DNA from 2 places in the Streptomyces sp. NPDC024555 genome. Region 2 is predicted to be linked to the other one. Evidence: riboswitches for the same ligand, from Rfam matches in the RefSeq annotation. Region 2 holds a riboswitch; the other holds the start of a gene.
The links. A riboswitch is a leader RNA that binds a small molecule or an ion and turns the genes downstream of it on or off. The one in region 2 is predicted to bind glycine.

Region 1 (7,079 bases), on a different contig from region 2:
CACCTACCGGCAGCTCGACTACTGGGCCCGTACGGGGCTGGTGGAGCCGAGCGTCCGCCCGGCCTACGGCTCCGGCACCCAGCGGCTCTACAGCTTCCGGGACGTCGTCCTGCTGAAGATCGTGAAACGCTTCCTGGACACCGGTGTGGCCCTCCAGAACATCCGCACCACCGTGCAGCACCTGAGGGCCCGCGGCTTCCAGGACCTCGAACGCATGACGCTGATGAGCGACGGGGCGACCGTCTACGAGTGCTCCTCGCCCGCCGAGGTCGTCGATCTGCTCCAGGGCGGTCAGGGCGTCTTCGGGATCGCCGTCGGGGTGGTCTGGCGCGATGTGGACGCCGCCCTCTCCCAGCTCCACGGGGAGCGCGTCGACACCGGCGAAACACTGATCGGCAACAACCCCACCGACGAGCTGGCCCGCCGCCGCAACCGGGCCGGCTGACCGCTCCCCGTAGGGCAGGACGGCCACGCACCGGAGGATCCGGCGCGTGGCCGCCGTCGTGACGGGGCGACTGTCAGTGCCGTAGGGCACCATCGGGTGATGTGAGAGCCGCGCCCACCATCCTGCATCTGGACATGGACGCCTTCTACGCCTCGGCGGAGCAGGCGGCGAAGCCCAGCCTGCGCGGCAAACCGGTCGTGGTGGGCGGGCTGGGGCCGCGCGGGGTCGTCGCCACCGCCTCCTACGAGGCCCGGCGCTTCGGGGTGCATTCGGCGATGCCCATGGCCCAGGCCCGGAGACTCGCGCCGAACGCCGCCTACCTCGTCCCGCGCTTCGGCCTCTACCGCACGGTGAGCGACCAGGTCATGGCCCTGCTGGGTCAGCTGTCCCCGCTGGTGGAGCCGCTCAGCCTCGACGAGGCCTTCGTCGACCTGGAGGCCGGCGGGACGGCGGACGACAGCGCGTCCGCCCTGGAGATCGGCCGCGGGCTGCGCGCGGCGATCACGGCCGTGACCGGGCTCAGCGGCTCCGTCGGACTGGCCGGCTCCAAGATGCTGGCGAAGATCGCGTCGGAGGAGGCCAAACCCGACGGCATCCTGCTGATCGAACCGGGTACCGAACGGGAACTGCTCGCGCCCATGCCCGTGCGCACCCTGCCCGGAGTCGGACCCGCCACCGCCGACCATCTGCGCCGGGCGGGTATGACCACGGTCGACGACCTCGCCGAGGCCGGTGAGGCGGAGCTCGTACGGCTGCTGGGCAAGGCGCACGGCACCGCGCTGCACCAGATGGCCCTGGGCCGCGACGACCGGCCCGTCGTCGCGGAACGGGACGCCAAGTCGGTTTCCGTCGAGGACACCTTCGACACGGATCTGCACGACCGGGTCCGGATCAGGACCGAGGTCGAACGGCTCGCCGACCGCTGTGTCCACCGGCTGAAGGGGGCCGGGCGCTCCGGGCGCACGGTGGTCCTGAAGGTCCGGCGCTACGACTTCTCCACGCTGACCCGCTCCGAGACCCTCCGGGGGCCCACCGACGACCCCACCGTGGTCAGGGAGGCCGCGGCGCGGCTCCTGGAGGGCGTGGACACCACCGGGGGCGTACGGCTGCTCGGCGTCGGTGTCACGGGGCTGGCGGACTTCACCCAGGAGGATCTCTTCGCGCAGGCGGCCGGAGAGCGGGCGGCGGCCGCCGGGGCCGCCGCCGAGGCCGCGGAGCCCCACCGGCCCGAGGGCGCGCCGCAGGAGCCCGGGGACGGCCGTCACGCCCCCGACGGCGGGGAGGGCGGGGAGAGCGAGGAGAGCCCCGAGCAGCGGGCCGCGCGGCGCTGGCCGGCCGGGCACGACGTGCTCCACGAGGCATACGGACACGGCTGGGTGCAGGGGAGCGGGGTCGGCCGCGTCACCGTGCGGTTCGAGGAGCCGGAATCGCCGCCGGGCCGGGTGCGGACGTTCCGGACCGACGACCCGCAGCTGCGGCCCGCCGAGCCCCTGCCGCTCGTGAGCGATCCGGCGGACTACTCCTCGTGGCCGGCCAGCCTGCCGAAGTCACGGTCGGGGCCAGCGGCGTCGGGTGCCGAGTCCAGACCGTAGTGCCGGTAGAGCTGGAGCTCCTGCTCCGGCGAGAGGTGGCGGCCCACGCCGAAGTCGGGGGCGTCCTTGATCAGGGCGCGGTCGAAGGGGACGCGCAGCGTCTCGTCGACCAGTTCGCTCGGCTCCAGGGGGACGAAGGCGTCCCGGCTGAACAGCCCGGTGCGGACGGCCGCCCACTCCGGCACACCGGTGGCGTCGTCGAGGTACACCTCGTCGACGGTTCCGATCTTGGTGCCCTTGCGGTCGAACGCCTTGCGGCCGATCAGGCTGCGCGGATCGATGTCGGTCTGCACGGTCCCTCCCACTGGTCGCGGCTACTCCACAGGCACTACAGAAGTCCACAATCGTGGTCCCGGCCACTCGGGAAGGGAGCCGGGGACCCCGCTGGTAGGCTGGATACGGCTGCTGACCCCGTGCGGGAGAGTCCTCCGGAAGCCCTCCGGAGGGCGCCGAAGGAGCAAATCCTCCCCGGAATCTCTCAGGCCCCCGTACCGCACGGACGAGGTCACTCTGGAAAGCAGGGCGGGTTCCGTACGGCGTGTGCCGTGCCGGGTCCCTCCCTCACCGACGGTGAAAACCGGTGCGCCCCGCGGGCATCGGTGAAGCTCTCAGGTTGAGATGACAGAGGGGGAGGCCGTTCGGGCACCCCGCGCCGTGGTGCCCCTCGCAGGTCGTGACAGACCAGGAGGCCTCCATCATGACCCCCCGTCGCCCTTCGCTCGCCCAGCTGGAACAGGGAATCCCGTTCGAGCAGCGCCACATCGGTCCCGATGCCGAGGCCCAGGCGAAGATGCTCGCCCAGGTCGGTTACGGCTCGCTGGACGAGCTGACCGCCGCCGCGGTGCCCGACGTGATCAAGAGCGCCGAGGCGCTGGCCCTGCCGGACGCCCGTACCGAGGCCGAGGTCCTGGCCGAGCTGCGCACGCTCGCCGACCGCAACCAGGTGCTGGCCCCCATGATCGGGCTCGGCTACTACGGCACCTTCACCCCGCCGGTGATCCTCCGCAACGTCATGGAGAACCCCGCCTGGTACACGGCGTACACGCCGTACCAGCCCGAGATCTCCCAGGGCCGCCTCGAAGCCCTCCTGAACTTCCAGACGATGGTCGCCGACCTCACCGGGCTGCCCACCTCCGGTGCCTCGCTGCTCGACGAGGGCACCGCCGCCGCCGAGGCCATGGCCCTGGCGCGGCGCGTCGGCAAGGTCAAGCAGGGCGTCTTCCTGGTCGACGCCGACACCCTGCCGCAGACCGTGGCGGTCATCGAGACCCGGGCCGAGCCCACCGGCGTCGAGGTCGTCGTCGCGGACCTGAGCGACGGGATCCCGGCCGACCTCGCCGAGCGCGGCGTCTTCGGCGTGCTCCTGCAGTACCCCGGCGCCTCCGGAGCCGTGCGCGATCTGCGCCCCCTCGTCGAGCAGGCCCACGAGCTGGGCGCGATCGTCACCGTGGCCGCCGACCTGCTGGCGCTCACGCTGCTCACCTCGCCCGGCGAGCTGGGCGCGGACATCGCCGTCGGCACCACCCAGCGCTTCGGCGTCCCGATGGGCTTCGGCGGACCGCACGCCGGCTACATGGCCGTCCGCGAGAAGTTCGCCCGCAGCCTTCCCGGCCGCCTCGTCGGCGTCTCCGTGGACGCGGACGGGAACAAGGCCTACCGGCTGGCGCTCCAGACCCGCGAGCAGCACATCCGCCGCGAGAAGGCCACGAGCAACATCTGCACCGCGCAGGTGCTGCTCGCCGTCATGGCCGGCATGTACGCGGTCTACCACGGCCCCGAGGGGCTGCGGACCATCGCGCGCCGCACCCACCGCTACGCCGCGATCCTGGCGCGGGGGCTGCGCGACGGCGGCGTCGAGGTGGTCGGTGACGCCCACTTCGACACGCTCACCGTCCGCGTCCCGGGCGGGGCCGCCGCGGTCGTCGAGGGCGCCCGCGCCCGCGGGGTGAACCTCCGCCTCGTCGACGCCGACACCGTCTCCCTCGCCTGCGACGAGACGACCACCCGCACGCTGGTCGAGTCCGTCTGGGCCGCCTTCGGCGTCGAGGCGGACGTGGAGGCGCTGGACGCCACGACCGCCGACGCGCTGCCCGAGGGGCTGCTGCGCGACGACGCGATCCTGACCCACCCGGTCTTCCACCAGCACCGCTCCGAGACCGCGATGCTGCGCTACCTGCGCCGCCTCGCCGACAAGGACTACGCGCTGGACCGCGGCATGATCCCGCTCGGCTCCTGCACCATGAAGCTGAACGCGACGGCCGAGATGGAGTCCATCACCTGGCCCGAGTTCGGCGCGCTGCACCCGTTCGCCCCGGCCGAGCAGGCGGAGGGCTTCCTGACGCTCATCCACGAGCTGGAGGAGCGCCTGGCCGAGGTCACCGGCTACGACGCGGTCTCCCTCCAGCCCAACGCGGGTTCGCAGGGCGAGTTCGCGGGCCTGCTCGCCGTCCGCGCGTACCACCGCGCCAACGGTGACGAGAACCGGACCGTCTGCCTGATCCCGTCCTCGGCCCACGGCACCAACGCCGCGAGCGCCGTGATGGCCGGGATGAAGGTCGTCGTGGTGAAGACCGCCGACGACGGCGAGGTCGACGTCGAGGACCTGCGCGCCAAGATCGCGCAGCACCGCGACGAGCTCGCGGTGCTGATGATCACCTACCCGTCCACCCACGGTGTCTTCGAGGAGCACGTCGCCGACATCTGCGCCGAGGTCCACGACGCCGGCGGCCAGGTCTACGTGGACGGCGCCAACCTCAACGCGCTGGTCGGTCTCGCCAAGCCGGGCCGCTTCGGCGGCGACGTCTCGCACCTGAACCTGCACAAGACCTTCTGCATCCCGCACGGCGGCGGCGGTCCGGGCGTCGGCCCGGTCGGTGTGCGCGCCCACCTCGCGCCGTACCTGCCGAACCACCCGCTGCAGCCCGCCGCGGGCCCGGAGACCGGCGTCGGACCGATCTCGGCGGCACCCTGGGGCTCGGCGGGGATCCTGCCCATCTCCTGGGCGTACGTACGCCTGATGGGGGGCGAGGGCCTCAAGCGCGCGACGCAGGTCGCCGTACTCGCGGCCAACTACATCGCCAAGCGGCTGGAGCCGCACTACCCGATCCTGTACACCGGCCCGGCGGGCCTCGTCGCGCACGAGTGCATCGTGGACCTCCGGCCGCTGTCGAAGGCGACCGGCGTCAGCATCGACGACGTCGCCAAGCGCCTCATCGACTACGGCTTCCACTCGCCGACCATGTCGTTCCCGGTCGCCGGCACGCTGATGATCGAGCCGACCGAGAGCGAGGACCTGGCGGAGCTGGACCGTTTCTGCGACACGATGATCGCCATCCGCGCCGAGATCGAGAAGGTGGCCTCGGGCGAGTGGAGCGGGGACGACAACCCGCTGGCCAACGCCCCGCACACCGCGGCCGCGCTGGGCGGGGAGTGGGCGCACGCCTACAGCCGCGAGACGGCGGTCTTCCCGGCCGGGGTCTCGCCCGCCGAGAAGTACTGGCCGCCGGTGCGCCGCATCGACGGCGCGTTCGGCGACCGCAACCTGGTCTGCTCGTGCCCGCCGCTGGACGCGTACGACGACTGATCCGGGAGCGACGTCGCGAACGGGCGGCGTGACGCGGACACGCGTGGGGGCCGGTGCGGAGATCTCTCCGGGCCGGCCCCTTTTCCGTACCTGCGGCTCAGGCCGCCTTCGCCACCCGGCCGGTGCCCAACGGCCGGTGCGGGGCGATGATCTGTCCGTCGGGAAGCAGCTCACCGGTGTCCTCGAAGAGCAGGACGCCGTTGCACAGCAGGCTCCAGCCCTGTTCCGGGTGATGGGCCACCAGACGGGCGGCTTCCCGGTCGGCGGAGTCGGCTGTCGGGCAGGGTGGCTGGTGCTGGCACATGGATGGGTTCTTTCGCTGCGTCGAGTTGAATGTCCTGCGGCTGGACGAGGTGTTCATGACCGCTCCCCCGTATCGATCGGTCCGATCCCAGTGTTGCCCCACGGACGTCATTCCGCAGGGATTTCGCAGCAGCGCTCCTTCTCCTCTCATGACGCGTCACCCAGCCGGACGGTTCAGCGCAACTGCACTGTCCCTTCGGGTGGTTCGGGGTGGCCGGATGGGGCTAGTCCGGATGGACCCCCGGCTCCCGCGGGCATGCGCGGCGCCCCGCCGCCGGGGTACCGGTGACGGGGCGCCGCGCATGAGGCGTGGGGGAGGGGCTCAGGCGGGCGAGCCCAGCAGGGGGCCGGGACCGGGTGCGATACGGGTGGTGATCACGGGGAGCAGATCGGCGACCCGGTGCGGACGGTGTGCCGCGATACCCGGTGGGGCGGGAGCGAGCGGGACGAGGAGATCGGCCGGGGCGGGGGCGCCGAGGGTGGCGTCCGCCGCGATGTCGCCGTGCAGCCAGAGCGCGAGCATGTACAGCTCGGGGATGGACAGCAGCCGCGGCTGGTACGGGGTGGGGGCCGCCTCCGCCTGGCGCAGGGCGAGTTCGGTCGAGGCGAGGTACGGGCCCTCGAAGAAGTGCGAGAACGCCCAGCCGTCGGGCGTGAGCATGGTGTCGGCCGCGGCGACGGCCCGTTCCGTGCCGCGGATCAGGAAGCGCCAGCCGATGAGGCGGGTGGTCGGCGCGAGGGCTCCCGGTGCGATGCGGTCCAGCACGTGGACGGGGAGCGGGTGATCGGGGCTCAGTGGTTCCTGGGCGGACCGCAGTGCTGGTGTGCGGGCCTCGCGGACGGCGGTCGGTGAACCGAGGGCCGCGAGAACGCTGCGCAGGGCGGGCGCGGGGGCCGGGGGAACATGCAGCGGCATAGTGGGTCGCCTCTCACTTCGGAGACACGGTGGTGCGTGGGCGGGTGCAGACGGCGGTGTCGGCGTGCGGGGCCAGAGGAGGCCGGTGACTGGGCCGGTGCGTCAACTCTCTGCCTCGTCCGCGGAGTTTATACGACACGTGTTCACACGATGTTTCCACTAGCCGTCGTGGTGATTGCCGACAAGGCGGTATCCGGACTTTATTATGCGGAGATTACGCTGATTCGATGCGCGCGGCGC
Region 2 (7,079 bases):
CAGTCCGGTGGCGATGCGGCGCAGGTCGAGCCAGGGGACGCCGACGCCGCCGCCCGGGGCGTGCGGGTTCAGCCAGATGCCCCAGCGGTCGGGGAACAGGGCGCGGGCGATGTCGCGGCCGCCGACGATCTCGTGGTCCCGGGTCCAGCCGCTGGCGGTGAGCTCCTGGGCGGAGGTGACACAGGGGGCGTAGCCGAGGCCGTCGACCTCCATGTTGCCGTACTGGGCGTCGGGCGAGCCGGCCCGGCCGTGCCACAGCAGCATCCAGACACGGCTCTCCGCCAGGGCCCGGAGCAGAGCCTCGTACGCGTCGTAGCGTCCGGGCGTCACCTGGCGCAGCATGTGCTCGACCTGTCCGGCCGCCGCGGTGCCTGACGCGCTCACCCTGGGTCCCGCCCCTCTTCGATCCTCTGTGTCGGCCCGCCGCTCCCCGGGGCTCTCGGGGACGGCACGGTGCCGAGGCACCAGCCCATCAAACCAGCTTATGCGGCGGCCCTGACACCGGCTTGACGCCACGGCCCGGGGCCATGCCCTACACCTCGGCGCGTTGGTAGAAGGGGCGCACCCGGGAGCGCATCCAGTCGGCGACCGGGTCCTGGGCGACGTCGAGCAGGACCAGATTGACCGGCCAGCGGACCTCGACCCGGCCCAGCGCCCGGCCCAGGGCGTCCATGGGGGCGTTGCGCCCGGCCCCGTCCCAGGTGGAGAACTCGACGCCGACGAAGAGGACCGGGTCGCCGCCCTCGATGCTGGCCAGCGCGCGGCGGGCGGTGCGCACGACGCCGCTCTCCTGGAACTCCCCGGCCGCGGCGGCGAGGAAGTCGACGGGTTCCTCCTGCCAGTCCGGTTCGAACAGCCGGACCCGGCCGCCGCTGGCGGGTCCGTCGAGCGCGGTGCGGCCGGCCCGGCAGAGTTCGGCCACGGCGGGCGGGGGCAGCGGCATGCCGACGGCTCCGCCCGGGTTGACGGCGATGCCCAGCTGCGGGGGCAGTCCGCGGGCGAAGTCGCGGGCGGGCGCGACGGTGAAGGACATGTGCGGGCCGACGCAGGTGAGGAACTGCTGTTCGGAGCTGAAGACCGGGACATAGGGAGCGCCCTCGATCTCCAGGGTCGGCAGATCGAGGACGCCGGAGTCCGGGCCGCCGCCGGCCGGCAGCGGCACCCAGACCTGGCTGCGTCCGAGCACCTCGACCAGCCGGCCGCCCGCCTCCGGGCTGCCGAGCGAGGCGCTCAGCACCTCTTCGAGCTCATTGGCCGGCCATCCGCCCTGCGCGTCGGACCGGGCCGGTGCCGGAATGTCCACTGTGTCCCTCTCTCACCCCGGGCAACCGGGTACGCGCTGTCTCGCGGCCTCTCGCGGCCTAGAGATTATCTCCGTACGGCCGGATCCGGACCCCGCCGCCGGACCGTCCAGCACTCGGACGGTCCGCGGTCACTCCGTGGTCTGTGCGTCTGCGAAGGAGATCCGGGCGAGCAGCCCCGCCGCCTCCCGGTCGAGCAGGACCGCCGAGGCGCAGCCGCGCGGCAGCAGGCCGGAGGCGGTCTCGCGCAGCAGCCGTCCCACGGCCCTGCGGTGGCGGGCGAAGGCGTAGCCGGAGACGCCCCGGCCGCGGTCGCGCTGGCCCCGCCGGGCCGTCTCCTCGGTGACGTCCAGCAGCACCAGGTGCAGGGTCCGGCCGCGCCGCCGGACATGGCGGGCGAGCAGGTTGCGCACCCAGGACTGGGTGCCGCAGTCGTGGACCACTACAGAGACGCCGGAGCGCAGCACGCGCCAGAGACCCCAGTAGTGCGCGACGCGGACCAGCGGACGGTAGAGGGCGTACGGGCATAAGGCCGGCATCCGGGCCGCCCAGCGGTCCCGGGTGTCCTGGGAGTCGACGGCGCGGACCTCGACCGTGCGCGCGATGAGCGTGGACTTCCCGCTGCCGGGCAGTCCGGAGACCACCACCACGTCGCCCGCCGCGAAGTGCAGCGCGCACGGGCCGCGTCCGGCGCGGTCCCGCAGGTCACGGACGACGGGCGCGCGCGGGCCCACCGCCTCCCTCGCCGGCGCTCCCGGCTGAGCGGGCAGTGCGCCGCTCGCGACCCCCGCGGTCGTCGCGTACCGCTGCGATGTCATCGCCCTCCCCCTGTCGGCCGACCCTCACCTGCCCATGAAGTGTAAAGAAAAGGTAATGCGGCACAACCGTCCGACCCGCCGGAACCCCGTCGCGACCGCTGCCCGTCCCCGCATCCCACTCTCCCGCACACCGTGCGATGATGACCGGGTCAACTGCATAAAGGCCGCTCGAATCCGCGCGGGAGAGTCCCGGCCCAGGCCGGGCGCCGAAGGAGCAAGTCCCTCCCTTGAATCTCTCAGGCCCCGTACCGCGTGGATGAGGCAGATCTGAAAAGCGGGCCGCCCGGCGGCCCCACCCAAGGTGCAAGCCGAACCCCCTCGGGGGCTCCCGGCGAACCTCTCAGGTTCCGATGACAGATGGGGAGGACCGTCCTCGTCGTCATGCCCTGGGAGCCTTATCCATGAGCACCGCCCCCCGTCTCACCGCCCTCGATGCCCTGCATCGTTCGCTGGGCGCCACCATGACCGACTTCGCCGGCTGGGACATGCCGCTGCGCTACGCCAGTGAGCGCGACGAGCACAACGCCGTCCGCACGAAGGCCGGGCTCTTCGACCTCTCCCACATGGGCGAGATCACGGTCACCGGACCCGGGGCCGTCGACCTGCTGAACTTCGCGCTCGTCGGCAACATCGGCACCGTCTCCCCGGGCCGCGCCCGCTACACGATGATCTGCGCCGAGGACGGCGGCATCCTGGACGACCTGATCGTCTACCGGCTCGGCGAGACCGAATACATGGTCGTCGCCAACGCCGGCAACGCCCAGCTGGTGCTGGACACGCTCACCGAGCGCGCCGCGGGCTTCGACGCCGAGGTGCGCGACGACCGCGACGCCTACGCGCTGCTCGCCGTCCAGGGTCCCGAGTCCCCCGCCATCCTGGCCTCGGTCACCGACGCCGACCTGGACGGTCTGAAGTACTACGCCGGTCTGCCCGGCACGGTCGCCGGGGTGCCGGCCCTGATCGCCCGCACCGGCTACACCGGCGAGGACGGCTTCGAGCTGTTCGTCGCGCCGGAGCACGCCGAGGAGCTGTGGAAGGCCCTCACCGAGGCCGGTGCCTCGCGCGGCCTGATCCCGTGCGGGCTCTCCTGCCGCGACACGCTGCGCCTGGAGGCCGGCATGCCGCTGTACGGGCACGAGCTGACCACCGCGCTGACCCCGTTCGACGCCGGTCTGGGCCGGGTCGTGAAGTTCGAGAAGGAGGGCGACTTCGTCGGCCGCAAGGCCCTGGAGGCCGCCGCCGAGCGCGCCGAGACCGCGCCGCCGCGCAAGCTGGTCGGCCTGGTCGCCGAGGGCCGCCGGGTCCCGCGCGCCGGCTTCCCGGTCGTCGTCGGCGGCGAGACCGTCGGCGAGGTCACCTCCGGCGCCCCCTCCCCGACGCTGGGCAGGCCGATCGCCATGGCGTACGTCGACGCGGCGTACGCCGAGCCGGGCACCGAGGGCGTCGCCGTCGACATCCGGGGCAGCCACGAGCCGTACGAGGTCGTGGCGCTGCCGTTCTACAAGCGGCGCAAGTAGCACCGTGGGAGGCGGGACCCCGCGCGACGTGACGCAGTCCTGTCTCACACCGTAAGACCACCGTCCATCAGCACTCCCCCGCGTACAGGAGAATTCAGGTCATGAGCAACCCCCAGCAGCTGCGGTACAGCAAGGAGCACGAGTGGCTGTCGGCCGTCGAGGACGGTGTGGCGACGATCGGCATCACCGAGTACGCCGCCAACGCGCTCGGCGACGTCGTCTACGCCCAGCTCCCCGCGGTCGGTGACACGGTGACCGCGGGCGAGACCTGCGGCGAGCTGGAGTCGACCAAGTCGGTCAGCGACCTGTACTCGCCGGTGACCGGTGAGGTCACCGACGCGAACCAGGACGTCGTGGACGACCCGTCGCTGGTGAACTCCGCTCCGTTCGAGGGCGGCTGGCTGTTCAAGGTGCGCGTCGCGGCGGAGCCGGAGGACCTGCTCTCCGCCGACGAGTACACCGCGTTCTCCGGCAACTAAAGACCCCAAGGGACCACCTGATGTCGCTTCTCAACTCCTCCCTCCACGAGCTGGACCCGGACGTCGCCGCCGCCGTCGACGCCGAGCTCCACCGCCAGCAGTCCACCCTCGAAATGATCGCCTCGGAGAACTTCGCTCCGGTCGCGGTCATGGAGGCCCAGGGCTCCGTCCTGACCAACAAGTACGCCGAGGGCTACCCCGGCCGCCGCTACTACGGCGGCTGCGAGCACGTCGACGTGGTCGAGCAGATCGCGATCGACCGCATCAAGGCGCTCTTCGGCGCCGAGGCCGCGAACGTCCAGCCGCACTCCGGTGCGCAGGCCAACGCCGCCGCGATGTTCGCGCTGCTGAAGCCGGGCGACACGATCATGGGCCTGAACCTGGCCCACGGCGGTCACCTGACCCACGGCATGAAGATCAACTTCTCCGGCAAGCTCTACAACGTGGTCCCGTACCACGTCGACGACACCGGCGTCGTGGACATGGCCGAGGTCGAGCGCCTGGCCAAGGAGTCCAAGCCGCAGCTGATCGTGGCCGGCTGGTCGGCCTACCCGCGCCAGCTGGACTTCGCCGCCTTCCGCCGCATCGCGGACGAGGTCGGTGCGTACCTGATGGTCGACATGGCGCACTTCGCCGGTCTGGTCGCCGCGGGCCTGCACCCCAACCCGGTGCCGCACGCCCACGTCGTCACCACCACCACGCACAAGACCCTCGGCGGCCCGCGCGGTGGCGTGATCCTCTCCACCCAGGAGCTCGCCAAGAAGATCAACTCGGCGGTCTTCCCGGGCCAGCAGGGCGGTCCGCTGGAGCACGTCATCGCGGCCAAGGCCGTCTCCTTCAAGGTCGCGGCGGGCGAGGAGTTCAAGGAGCGCCAGCAGCGCACCCTGGAGGGCGCCCGCATCCTCGCCGAGCGTCTGGTCCAGCCCGACGTCACCGAGGTGGGCGTCTCCGTGCTGTCCGGCGGCACGGACGTGCACCTGGTCCTGGTGGACCTGCGGAACTCCGAGCTGGACGGCCGGCAGGCCGAGGACCGGCTCCACGAGATCGGCATCACGGTCAACCGGAACGCCATCCCGAACGACCCGCGGCCCCCGATGGTCACCTCGGGCCTGCGGATCGGCACCCCGGCCCTCGCCACCCGCGGTTTCGGCGCCGAGGACTTCACCGAGGTCGCCGAGATCATCGCCTCGGCCCTCAAGCCGGCCTACGACGCGGAGGGCCTGAAGGCCCGGGTCACCGCGCTCGCCGAGAAGTTCCCGCTGTACCCCGGCCTGAAGAAGTAGCCGGACCGGCGCGTCCGCGCGTCCGGGAGGGGCACCGCGCACACTGAGAGGTGAGTGCGGTGCCCCGTCCCTTGTCCTCCGCTCTGTCCCCTGCTTTCCGGGCACCCCGCCCGTACCGCACCACCCGGCAGACAACGGCGTCTACCAACCCCTAGGAGTTCCCCGTGGCCATCTCGGTCTTCGACCTGTTCTCGATCGGCATCGGCCCGTCCAGCTCCCATACGGTCGGTCCGATGCGCGCCGCCCGGATGTTCGCGCGCCGTCTGAAGAACGAGGGCCTGCTCGCCCACACCGCCTCGATACGGGCCGAACTGTACGGTTCGCTCGGCGCCACCGGGCACGGCCACGGCACCCCCAAGGCCGTGCTGCTCGGTCTGGAGGGCGAGTCCCCGCGTACGGTCGACGTCGAGACGGCGGACGAACGGGTCGAGGCGATCCGCGCGACCGGCCGGATCAACCTGCTCGGCATGCACGAGATCCCCTTCGACGCCGACGAGCAGCTGGTCCTGCACCGCCGCAAGGCGCTGCCGTACCACGCCAACGGCATGACGGTCTTCGCGTACGACCACGAGGGCGCACCGCTCCTGGAGAAGACGTACTACTCGGTCGGCGGCGGCTTCGTCGTCGACGAGGACGCGGTCGGCGAGGACCGGATCGTGCTCGACGACACCGTCCTCAAGCACCCCTTCCGCACCGGCGACGAACTGCTGCGCCTGGCCCGCGACACGGGTCTGTCGATCTCCTCCCTGATGCTGGAGAACGAGCGCGCCTGGCGCACCGAGGACGAGATCCGCTCCGGGCTGCTGGACATCTGGCGCGCCATGCAGGCGTGCGTGTCGCGCGGCATGGCCCGCGAGGGCATCCTGCCCGGCGGTCTGAAGGTCCGCCGCCGCGCCGCGACCACCGCCCGCCAGCTGCGCGCCGAGGGCGACCCCCAGGCCCACGCCATGGAGTGGATCACCCTCTACGCGATGGCGGTCAACGAGGAGAACGCCGCGGGCGGCCGTGTGGTCACCGCCCCGACGAACGGCGCGGCCGGCATCATCCCGGCGGTGCTCCACTACTACATGAACTTCGCGGCGGGCGGCGCCACCGAGGCCGAGAAGGAGGACGGCATCGTCCGCTTCCTGCTGGCCGCGGGCGCCATCGGCATGCTCTTCAAGGAGAACGCCTCCATCTCCGGCGCCGAGGTCGGCTGCCAGGGCGAGGTCGGCTCCGCCTGCTCCATGGCCGCCGGCGCCCTCGCCGAGGTCCTGGGCGGCACCCCCGAGCAGGTGGAGAACGCCGCCGAGATCGGCATGGAGCACAACCTGGGCCTGACCTGCGACCCGGTCGGCGGCCTCGTCCAGATCCCCTGCATCGAGCGCAACGGCATGGCCGCCGTGAAGGCCGTCACCGCGGCGAAGATGGCCCTGCGCGGCGACGGCAGTCACAAGGTCTCCCTCGACAAGGTCATCAAGACCATGAAGGAGACCGGGGCGGACATGTCCGTGAAGTACAAGGAGACGGCCCGGGGCGGGCTCGCGGTGAACATCATCGAGTGCTGAGGCCCGTCCGGCGCCGCTGGGCGGAGGTCGGACGGTGGCCGGCAGCAGGTCCTCCCCGCTCGACGGTCGCAGGCCGTCGGTGCGATCGGCGAAGTAGCGGTCGGCGAGCGACGTCCCCGGCACGTGGCGGGCGT

Region 1: linked by a shared signal. The riboswitch ahead of gcvP (aminomethyl-transferring glycine dehydrogenase) and the one ahead of gcvT (glycine cleavage system aminomethyltransferase GcvT) in region 2 are both predicted to bind glycine.

Annotation. Positions count from the first base shown of each region.
Region 1 covers NZ_JBVHKV010000018.1:144,831-151,909, reverse strand. The annotation lists gene ACZ4FH_RS28515 (MerR family transcriptional regulator) at 1-445, shown strand, start outside; gene ACZ4FH_RS28510 (DNA polymerase IV) at 547-2,037, shown strand; gene ACZ4FH_RS28505 (PRC-barrel domain-containing protein) at 1,962-2,330, opposite strand; glycine riboswitch at 2,444-2,541, shown strand; gene gcvP (aminomethyl-transferring glycine dehydrogenase) at 2,735-5,620, shown strand; gene ACZ4FH_RS28495 (DUF5999 family protein) at 5,718-5,924, opposite strand; gene ACZ4FH_RS28490 (hypothetical protein) at 6,246-6,839, opposite strand.
Region 2 covers NZ_JBVHKV010000002.1:304,438-311,516, forward strand. The annotation lists gene ACZ4FH_RS03970 (enhanced serine sensitivity protein SseB C-terminal domain-containing protein) at 1-384, opposite strand, end outside; gene ACZ4FH_RS03975 (enhanced serine sensitivity protein SseB) at 533-1,303, opposite strand; gene ACZ4FH_RS03980 (AAA family ATPase) at 1,433-2,119, opposite strand; glycine riboswitch at 2,289-2,380, shown strand; gene gcvT (glycine cleavage system aminomethyltransferase GcvT) at 2,521-3,636, shown strand; gene gcvH (glycine cleavage system protein GcvH) at 3,738-4,115, shown strand; gene glyA (serine hydroxymethyltransferase) at 4,136-5,398, shown strand; gene ACZ4FH_RS04000 (L-serine ammonia-lyase) at 5,563-6,945, shown strand; partial or broken gene ACZ4FH_RS04005 (SAM-dependent methyltransferase) at 6,979-7,079, opposite strand, start outside.